Regions from separate parts of the Aminobacter sp. BE322 genome, predicted to be linked through region 1. Evidence: riboswitches for the same ligand, from Rfam matches in the RefSeq annotation. Region 1 holds a riboswitch; the other holds the start of a gene.
The links. A riboswitch is a leader RNA that binds a small molecule or an ion and turns the genes downstream of it on or off. The one in region 1 is predicted to bind cobalamin.
Positions count from the first base shown of each region.

Region 1 (5,001 bases):
CTTGATGGCGAAGTCCTTGAGGTCGCAGAGCCAGGCGTCGATGCGGCGCAGCGCCTCGTCGGGCGCGTCGGTCTGGGCGACGCCGGCCTCGGCGGCGAGGCCGGTCTGGGCGGCGGTCTCGACGATGAGCTTGGCCAACCGGTCGCGGCGGCGGCGGTCGAGGCCGTCGGCTTGGGCGTATTCGTCGACCAGGCGCTCGAGCTTCTGCTGGTGCTCGTCCAGCCCGGCCGAAGCGAGCGGCGGCGGCAGGTGGCCGAGGGTGACGGCCGCAATGCGGCGCTTTGCCTGGGCGGCTTCGCCGGGGTTGGAGACGATGAAGGGATAGACCACCGGCAGCGAACCGGTGACGATCTCGGGGAAACAGTTTTGGCTCAGCGCCACCGCCTTGCCCGGCAGCCATTCGAGCGTGCCATGGGCGCCGACATGGACGATGGCGTGGACGCCGAGGGACTTTTGCAGCCAGAGCCCGAAGGCGAGCAGCGCATGGCGCGGCGGCAGCGTCGGGTCGTGATAGTCGGCGCGGCGGTCGGCCGAGCGGCCACGATCGGGGGCGAGGGCGACGGTGACGTTGCCGAAGGTGGCGGCGCGGAAGGGGAAATAGAGTGGCTCCTCTTCAGCGCTGAGCTGCTCACCTCGGAGGGCGAGCCGCCCCTCACCCTTACCCTCCCCCCGTAAGGACGAGGAGAGGGGGGCACCGGCGCTGCGGCCATCTTCATTGGCGTTGGCGCTGCGGCCAGCTTCCTTCTCCCCGTCCTGACGGGGAGAAGGTCCGGCAGGGGATGAGGGGCGGCGCGACGGCGGCGGCGTTTCAGCCTCCAGCGCAGCTTCCCCCCACGCCGCCTCGACTGCATTCCTTGCTTCCGTGGGCAGATCGGCGGAGAGTTCTACATAGTCTTCAAGCGCAAGCCCATGCCCGCCGGCCTCGATCAGGTCGAGAAGCGCCCGTGGCGATTCCGGAATCGATTCAACGTCGTAGCCGGCGTCCTTGAGGTCGTGCAGCATGGCGAGCAAGCTGGATGGCACGTCGAGGCCGACGGCATAGCCGGTGCGGCCGGGGGCGCTGGGGTAGTCGGGGATGAGGATCGCGAGCTTGCGTTTTTCGCGGGGCGTCTCACGCAGCCCGAGGTGTGCTGCAATACGGCGGGCGACCTGTTCGACGCGGTCGGGCTCTGGCCGGTTGGAAAACGCGCGGAAGCCGAGTGCGGGGTCGACGTCGCTCTCGGCCTTGAAGGAAATGGCGCAGGCGAGGATGCGGCCGTCGAGTTCGGGCATCACCACATGCATGGCGAGGTCGGCGGGCGCCAGGCCGCGCGGGCTGCCTTCCCAGGCCTCGCGGCGGGTGGTGGCGACGATGACCTGGAAGACCGGCACGCCGGCACGGTCGAACAGCGTTTCCGCGCCCGGTTCGGCGCCTGCGGCAAAGGCGGTCGCGGTGACGATGGCCGCGGGGTCCAGCTCGGCCAAAGCCGCGTCGACGAAGGCGAGGGAATCCTTGTCCTTGAGGCTGGAGACGAAGATCGGGACAGGGCGAAGACCTTGTGCCCTGAGTGCTTCGACCAATGCGTCGATCGGCGCTACGTCGGCGGCGAGCAGTATCGAGCGGTAGAAGAGGATGGGGATGGTGCTTCCTTCTCCCCGTTTACGGGGAGAAGGTGCCCCGAAGGGGCGGATGAGGGGCTGCGCCAAGAGGGGCGATGTGGGCTCCTGCCCCTCATCCCCCTGCCGGGACCTTCTCCCCGTGAACGGGGAGAACGGGGCCAAGGCCACGCCCCGCTCCGGATCATAGAATCCCGCCTTCGGCACCGAAACCGGTGCGACAGCTGTACTGCTAACGCCCGCCAATCCTGCCAGCCGCGCGACCAGCGCCTTCATGTTCTCGGGGCCGCCCTCGCGGAAGTAGCCGAGCAGAGCGTCGAGTTCTCCGCGCGGCAGCGTCGAGGCTTCGATCAGCCTGAGATCCTCGTCGTGGCTCTCGCCGGGCAGCAGCGCCAGCGCGATGCCTTTTTCGCGCGCAAGGGCTGCGAGGCGGTCGCAGCCGTAGCGCCACCAGTCGTGGCCGCCGAGGATGCGGACGAGGACGACCTTGGCATGCGCCGCAACGCTGTCGATCCAGAGGTCGACCGACATCGGGTGGCGGAGGTCGCGCAGATTGGCCAGTCGCATCGACGGCAGGTTTGTCGCCTCCGCCTTCCAGGCGTTGGCGAGGCCGGCCAGGTCGCTGTCGGTGAAGGACAGCGCCACCACATCCGCAGGCTTCTGCCTGAGGTCCACAGGCTCGATCAGGTCGTCGAGCGAGGCGGATGTGGTGGTGAGGATATGCATCCCTGTCGTCCGGTTCAGCCGACCAGGATGCGCTCGATGGCCGGGCGGTCGAGGCCCTTGAGGCCGATGACCACGAGACGCGAGCGGCGATCGTCTTCGACGGTCCAGGCGCGGTCGTAGTAGTGGTTGACGCGCGGGCCGACGGCCTGGACGAGCAGGCGCATCGGCTTGCCGCCGACGTCGACGAAGCCTTTTACACGCAGCACGTTTTCTTCCTCCGCGGCGGTGGCGACGCGCTTGGCGAGTTCTTCCGGGCTGGCGATCGAGGGGATCTCGATGACGAAGGTGTCGAAGTCGTCGTGCTCGTGGTCGAAGGCGCCGTCATGGTGGGTCTTGCGGTTCTCGATGTCGTCCTCGACGGCGAGGCCGAGGCCGAGCAGCACCGACGGATCGACCTTGCCATGCGCCGACGGCACGATCTTGACCGCGCGTGCCAGATGCTCGCCGACGATGGCGCTGGCACGCGCATGGCCGGCCTCGTCGAGCAGGTCGGACTTGGACAGGATGATGAGGTCGGCGCAGGCGACCTGGTCCTCGAACACTTCTTCGACCGGATCGTCATGGTCGAGCGAATCATCGGCCAGGCGCTGGGCGGCGAGCGCCTCCATGTCGGAGGCAACATTGCCGTCGGCAAGTGCGGGGCCGTCGACCACGGCGATGACGCCATCCACTGTGACGCGGCTCTTCACCGTCGGCCACTGGAAGGCCTGCACCAGGGGCTTGGGCAAAGCGAGGCCCGAGGTCTCGATCAGGATGTGGTCGACCTTCGGCGTGCGCGACAGAATCTGGTCGAGGGCCGGCACGAAGTCGTCGGCGACCGTGCAGCAGATGCAGCCGTTGGCGAGCTCGACGATGTTTTCTTCCGGGCAGGCGTCGATGCCGCAGCCCTTGAGGATCTCGCCGTCGATGCCGACGTCGCCGAATTCGTTGACGATGATGGCGAGGCGCTTGCCCTTGGAGTTCTCGAGGATGTTGCGGAGCAGGGTGGTCTTGCCGGCGCCGAGAAAGCCGGTGACGACGGTGCAGGGAACGCGTTCGACGGAGGCGGTCATTTGTCTTCCTTGATGAGAGCAAGTGGTGGGATGCGCGCGACGAGGCCGCGCTTGAGGCTGTCGGGACGGCCGCGCCAGGGGATGAGGCCGTCGGTCGAGGTGGCGAAGAGCCTTGCGCCGGTGACGAGGTCTTCGCCCGACGAGATGGTGAGATCGCCGAAGACGTAGCTCCAGGCGCCGTCGCGGATGAGCGCGGCGCTCAGTCGGCGCTTGCAGTTGCCGAGGCATTCGACGGTGCGCACGGCGACGTCGCCGCCGGCTGCGATACGGGCGTGCTCGGCAAGTTTCGCGCCGGCGCGGGGATGGGCGTCAGAGCCCGTCTCGTCGCGGCAGGAGGAGCAGACGAGGATGGTCACGTCGCAAGCAGGCGTGCCGGCTGCGTCGCAGCACGCGTCCGAAGTCCCGACCGGAAAATTGTCGTCGAAGTCCAAAATCCAGGCTCCCTGCCCGGGACACCCGCCAGGCGATCGGATCACAGTCTCAGACGGCAGGTCTCCTGGCTTGCGGATCGTCGCCGTCGCCCGCCTTCCCGGGAAATCTCCCAGTGGTCTTCGAGCTCGGCTCTTCGCTCACAGTTGCGGGGACAGCCGCGGAGTTGGCCGAAAAAGCCGCACCGCATTCCCTCTTAGCCTCCGCCTTTGCGGGCGGAGGACCGTCGACTGGCGATTTAGGCGGTAGGCAGGGTTGGAGTCAACGCAGCGGAGCGACCAACAATGTCGCTCAGCGCCGGCCCTAGGTCGCCGGCGGGCGTCACCTCGATGCGCTCGAGGCCGAGCCAGTCGCGCATCTGTTTGAGTTCTTCATAGAGTTCGGCTGCGGTTTCGGCCGGGGCACATGGTTCCGAATAGACCGCGTGAACGCGCAGCACGCCCGCCGGGCGATCGGCCTTCAGGTCGATGCGGGCGACGATGCGCTCGCCGAGCAGGAACGGCAGCACGTAGTAGCCGTACTGGCGCTTGTCCGCCGGGGTGTAGATCTCGATGCGATAGCGGAAGTCGAACAACTTCTCGGTACGGGTGCGTTCGAATACGAGCGGATCGAAGGGCGCGAGCAGGGCGCGTGCCTGGATCTTGCGTGGGACACGCGCCCCGGCGTGGAGATAGGCCTGCCGGTTCCAGCCTTCGACCCGCACCGGAACCAGTTCGCCCATCTCTACCAATTCCTCGAGCCGGTCCTTCATGTCGGCCGGCGACAGGCGAAAGTAGTCGCGCAGGCAGATGGCGGTGGCGACGCCGTGGGCGCGGGCGGAAATCCTGAGGAGTTCGCGATGCGCGTCGGCGGCTGGCAGGGCAGGGCGGTTAAATATCTCGCCGGGCAGGACGCGTTCGGGCAGGTCGTAGAGCCGCTCGAAGCCGCGGCGCGAATGGGTGGTGATGCGGCCGGCCCAGAACAGCCATTCGAAGGCATACTTCTCGCGGCTCCAGCCCCACCAGCCGCCCGAGCCTTTGGTCCCTTCTATATCGGACGCAGCGATCGGTCCGCGGTCGACGACCTCCCGGTAGATCGCTTCGATTTGGCTGCGGTGCTCGCGGCCGAATTTGGCCAGGCCCGAGTACATTTCCGTATCGGCGCACTCCATGCGCCAGCGGATCAGCGGAAAGGTCTCGAGCGGCAGCAGCGAGGCCTC
Region 1 covers NZ_JBNPXB010000001.1:414,072-419,072, reverse strand. The annotation lists gene J2X50_RS02040 (cobaltochelatase subunit CobN) at 1-2,322, opposite strand, end outside; gene cobW (cobalamin biosynthesis protein CobW) at 2,337-3,374, opposite strand; gene J2X50_RS02030 (DUF1636 family protein) at 3,371-3,805, opposite strand; cobalamin riboswitch at 3,844-4,046, opposite strand; gene J2X50_RS02025 (winged helix-turn-helix domain-containing protein) at 4,042-5,001, opposite strand, start outside.

Region 2 (5,001 bases), on a different contig from region 1:
GCGCGAAGCAGGCATCGAGCACTTCATCTTCGTCACCGGCCGCAACAAGGCGGTCATCGAGGACCACTTCGACGTCCAGTTCGAGCTCTACGACACGCTTGCCCAGCGCGGAAAGGGCGAACAGCTCGAAAGGCTGCAGCGCCTGCAGCCGGCGCCGGGCCAGACCTCGTTCACCCGCCAGCAGGTGCCGCTCGGCCTCGGCCACGCGGTCTGGTGCGCGCGCGAACTCGTCGGCAACGAGCCGTTCGCGCTGCTTCTGCCCGACATGATCATGCAGTCCGAGAAGAGCTGCATGCGCGAGATGGTCGAGCTCTACAACGAGACCGGCAACAACATCATCGCCGTGCAGGAATGCGATCCCGCCGAGGCGCACAAATACGGCATCGTCGGCAAGGGCGATACCGTCCATACCGGCTTCCGCATCGACGGCATGGTGGAGAAGCCCAAGCCCGGCACGGCGCCGTCGAACCTGTTCATCAACGGCCGCTACATCCTGCAGCCGGAGATCTTCGGCATCCTCGCCAACCAGGAGCGCGGCGCCGGCGACGAGATCCAGCTCACCGACGCGATGCTCAAGCTCGAGAAGCAGCAGGCCTTCTACGGCTATCACTACCGCGGCCGCACCTTCGACTGCGGTTCGCCGGAGGGTTTCGTCGAGGCCAACGTCGCCTTCGCGCTGTCGCGCGCCGATATCAACGAGCGCATGGCTGGCGTCATCGAAAGCCTGCTCGGCGAGATGAAGCCGGGTCGCTGACCTTCCCATGAATGTCGCCCGCGCGTCAGATTTGGGCGCGCGGCGCGGTGGTTTTCGGCCTCAGGGCCGTGTAGACATGTGCTGCCAGGTGCCCGCAGCGATGCGGGAGAATCGGGAACACGGTGCAAATCCGTGGCGTGCCCAACGCTGTGAGAGGGACCGCATCGGCAAAAGCCACTGTCCGCAGGACGGGAAGGCGCCGGAGGCGGGTTGAACTCGAGCCAGAAGACCGGCCCGGCAGAAATCGTCCACCGCATGGTCAGGCGGCGGAAACCGATATGCTCGCCAGGGGACACGCGATGCCGGCCGACCATACCCATGCCATTACGGGCTGTTTCGATGCGGCGGCGCAGCATGCCGTGTACCGCGCCATCTTCACGCGCCGCGACGTGCGCAGCCATTTCCTGCCCGATCCGATCGACGATGCCCAGCTGGCGCGCCTGCTGATGGCGGCACATCACGCGCCCTCGGTCGGCTTCATGCAGCCGTGGAACTTCATCGTCATCCGCGATCCTGGCCGCAGGGAGCAGGTGCGCGAGCTCTTCCTCGCCGCGCGCGGGCAGGAACTGCCGCACATCGCCGAGGAGCGGCAGGCGCTCTACCGCAAGCTCAAGCTCGAAGGCATCGCGGAGACGCCGCTCAACCTGGTCGTGACCTGCGACCGCAGCCGGTCGCAGCACTCGCCGCTCGGTCGCTGGCACAACCCCGAGATGGACCTCTACAGCACGGTCTGCGCGGTGCAGAACTTCTGGCTGGCGGCCCGTGCCGAGGGCATCGGCGTCGGATGGGTCAGCATCCTCGACCGCGAGGCGCTGAAAAGGCTGCTCGGCATTCCCGAACACGTCACGCCGGTGGCCTATCTGTGCGTCGGCCGCGTGTCGGAGTTCGCCGCGCGGCCGGACCTGGAGCGGCATGGTTGGGCAAGCCGCCTGCCGCTCGCCGATCTCATCATGAGCGAGGTCTATTCCGGCCCGGGCGAGGAGGTGCTGAAGGCCGCCATTTCGACGATGTCGGCCACCGGGAAGACCTAGCGCTGTACCCTCAGCCCGACGAACACGCTGTTGGTGCTGCTGTCGCGGCCGGCGCGCGTGCTGTCGAGCGCTTCGTGCCTCAAGCGGCCGGTCAGGCCGGCGTAGCGGTTGAGCCACCAAGTCAGCCCGGCTTCCGCGGTCAGCGTCAGCTCGCGCTCGTCCGAGCCGGCATAGTCGCGCCAGCCTGTGCCGGCCGCGGCAAACCCGGTGAGGTTGGCCCGCATCTGGCGTTCGACCGCGAGGCGCCCGGAATAGAGCACCGAGCCGCTCTGGCCCGGCGTCGTCGAGCCTTCCACCACGGTCGTGCCGGTGAGGCTGACGATGGTGCCGCGGATCGGCGACCAGCGGAGATCGGCCGCGAGCGTGGCTGCGGAAATCGTGTCCAGGCGGTCGTCGTCGAAGTCCTCGGCGATCCAGCCCGCCGAGACCTCGCCGCCGAATTTCTCGCCCATGTCGATCTCGACGCCGGCGCGCGCGCCGACACGGTTCGACGAGCGCTCGAAGTCGGCGGTGTCGAACCTGAGGTCGTAGACGCGGCGGCCGAACTCGACCTCGCCGAAGGGGATCAGGGCCGGCGAAATCTCGTAGCCGGCGCGCAGGCGGCCGGTATAGAGCGTGGAATTCCGGTCTTCCTGCGACAGCGTGCCCCCGACGGACAGTTCGGCGTCGTCGAAGCGCTCGTTGGTCACTTCACCGGTGGCGGCAAGCCGAACCTTGCCCACGTCCTTTTCCAGACCCAGGCTACCGTCGAGCGTGCGCCGCAGGGGCCGCGAGACAGTGTCCTCGATCACCACCGGCGACGTCGCCGATTCCGGCCTGACATTGTAGCCGAGCGTGCCGATGGCGCGGAAACCGTCGGTCAGGTCGAGTTCGAGCCGCCCGTCGATGCCGCCCGTGGCCTCCTCGAGTTCCTGCCCGGAGACGGATTTGCGGAAGGTGCCGTAGGCGTCGATCGTCGCCGAGTGGCGCTCCCAGTCGGAGACGGCGTTGAGGCGAAGCGCGGTTTCGGAAAGCACCGCCGACTTGCCGTTGGCGCTCGAATCGGCGTTCGACGTCGCCGTCACGCCCTGTTCCAGGCTGGGCCGCAGCACGAAGCTGCCGACGCGGATGCCGGGTGCCGCGAACGGATAGTCGTCGCGCGGCACGTAGCGTCCCTCGATGGCCGACTGGCGCCGTGCCTCCGAGCCGCTGGTCGGGGCAAATTCAGAATCGACCGTTCCCTGGCGCACCGCACCGGTGGTCAGGTCGCCGTCCGGCTCCGCCGGCGCCTCCGGCCCGCTCGGCGGCGACGGGCGCGCAGCCGTACCCGCGCTGAGGCGCCTGCGGGCCGCCTCGGCGCGCTGCCGGGCCGTGGTCGGGGGTAGGGCATAGGTCGAGGCGGACGCCGGGTCGGCGTTCGGCGGCTCGCTGAATATGTCGGCCGTCTCGCCGCCCGGCTGGTCGGGAACGGCCCCGGGGCTCGCGGGCTGATATGTGTCCTGGTTCTGCTCCTGGGCAGCTGGGGCCGGCTGCACGGCCGGGCGCTTGCGCCACATCAGCGCGTCCCGGACCTGGGTTTCGCTGACCGCGCCGCGCAGGCCGGCTTCCTGGGCCTGGGCGGGGAGCAGGCACGCCATGGCCGCCACGCCTGCCGTCGCCAGCAAGGCGCATATGCGCGCACCGTTTGGCCGTCCCATTCGCTCCGACAAGACCCGTTCCATTGCCACCAATGCCCCGCAGGCGCATGGGCGCCGTGCTTAGCAACTCGTAAATCGCCATGGTTAACGGAGCGTTTCGCTGGCGCGCCGGAAGGGCAAACGGGGGGCGATAGTGATGGACAGCCGGCTTGCGACGCGCTAACGCATGCGCATGCACGCTGGATCGCTGAAAAAAGAGCCGGACCCGCAGGCCTCGATTGCCTCGGCGCTCCGTACGATCGCCACCGAGCAGGTCGGAATCGCCGCTCTCCTCGCATCGCTGGAAGGCCCGCTGGCCGCGCCGTTCGCGCGCGCTGTCTCGGTGCTTGGCCAGCTGAATGGCCGCGCCATCATCACCGGCGTCGGCAAGAGCGGCCATATCGGCAGGAAGATCGCCGCCACCTTCGCCTCGACCGGCACGCCGTCCTATTTCGTCCACCCGGCGGAAGCCATCCACGGCGACCTCGGCATGATCACCCGGGACGATGCGATCGTCGCCATCTCATGGTCGGGCGAAACCGCCGAGCTCAAGGGCATCGTCGGCTATTCGCGCCGCTTCTCCATCCCGCTGGTGGCGATCACCGCGGGCGAGACCTCGGCGCTGGCGCGCCAGGCCGACGTGGTGCTGCTTCTGCCGCGCACGCCGGAGGCCTGCCCGCACGGGCTGGCGCCCACCACCTCGACGCTGCTCCAGCTGGCGATAGGCGATGCGCTGGCCGTGGCGCTGCTCGAGGCGCGCGGCTTCACGCCGGATCATTTCCGCACGTTCCATCCCGGCGGCCAGCTCGGCGCGAGCCTGATGCCGGTCGGCGAGCTCATGCATACCGGCGACCGCATGCCCGTCGTCACCATCGGCACCAAGATGCCGGAGGCGGTCCGCACGCTGTCGCAGAAGCGCTTCGGCTGCGTCTGCGTCGTCGACGCGGACGGCAAGCTGGCCGGCATCATCACCGACGGCGACCTCTCCCGCAACCTCGACCGCAACCTGGTCGAGACGAGGGTCGAGGAGATCATGACGACGCGGCCAAAGACCGTCCCGCGCCAGATGCTGGCCGGTGCCGCGATCGCGCTCCTGAACGAGAACAACATCGGCGCGCTGATTGTGGTCGAGGGCGACCGCCCCGTCGGCCTCGTGCACTTCCACGACCTGCTCCGGATCGGCGCGGCTTAGGATCTTTTCCCGGATATCGTGCCTTTGTCTTCAGGCGATTGGCTGAGACGTGCCCGTAGCCCTCATGGTGAGCCTGTCGAACCACGAGGGCGCTAGATGACGGCGCACGCCCCCTTGTTGCGACCTGAAAATCCTCGCTTCGAAGCTGGTGAGTTCGCAGTGCCCAGCGCCCTCGTGGTTCGACAGGCTCACCATGAGGGCTACGTCCCGAGGGCTCGGATCAGCTGAACACTCGGCTCTTTGAGATGGCCATCAGACAGCTTCCACCACCAGCTCCAGGTCGGTGTCGCCGGCGGCGACGACGCGCACCTGCGTGCCCGCCGGCAGGTCCGGACCCGAGACGCGCCAGGTCGTGTCACCCAGCTTGAT
Region 2 covers NZ_JBNPXB010000002.1:210,141-215,141, reverse strand. The annotation lists gene galU (UTP--glucose-1-phosphate uridylyltransferase GalU) at 1-754, shown strand, start outside; cobalamin riboswitch at 824-1,006, shown strand; gene bluB (5,6-dimethylbenzimidazole synthase) at 1,054-1,785, shown strand; gene J2X50_RS05085 (outer membrane beta-barrel protein) at 1,782-3,428, opposite strand; gene J2X50_RS05080 (KpsF/GutQ family sugar-phosphate isomerase) at 3,634-4,632, shown strand; gene J2X50_RS05075 (NfeD family protein) at 4,885-5,001, opposite strand, start outside.
Region 2: another riboswitch for cobalamin. It lies ahead of bluB (5,6-dimethylbenzimidazole synthase); the one in region 1 lies ahead of J2X50_RS02030 (DUF1636 family protein).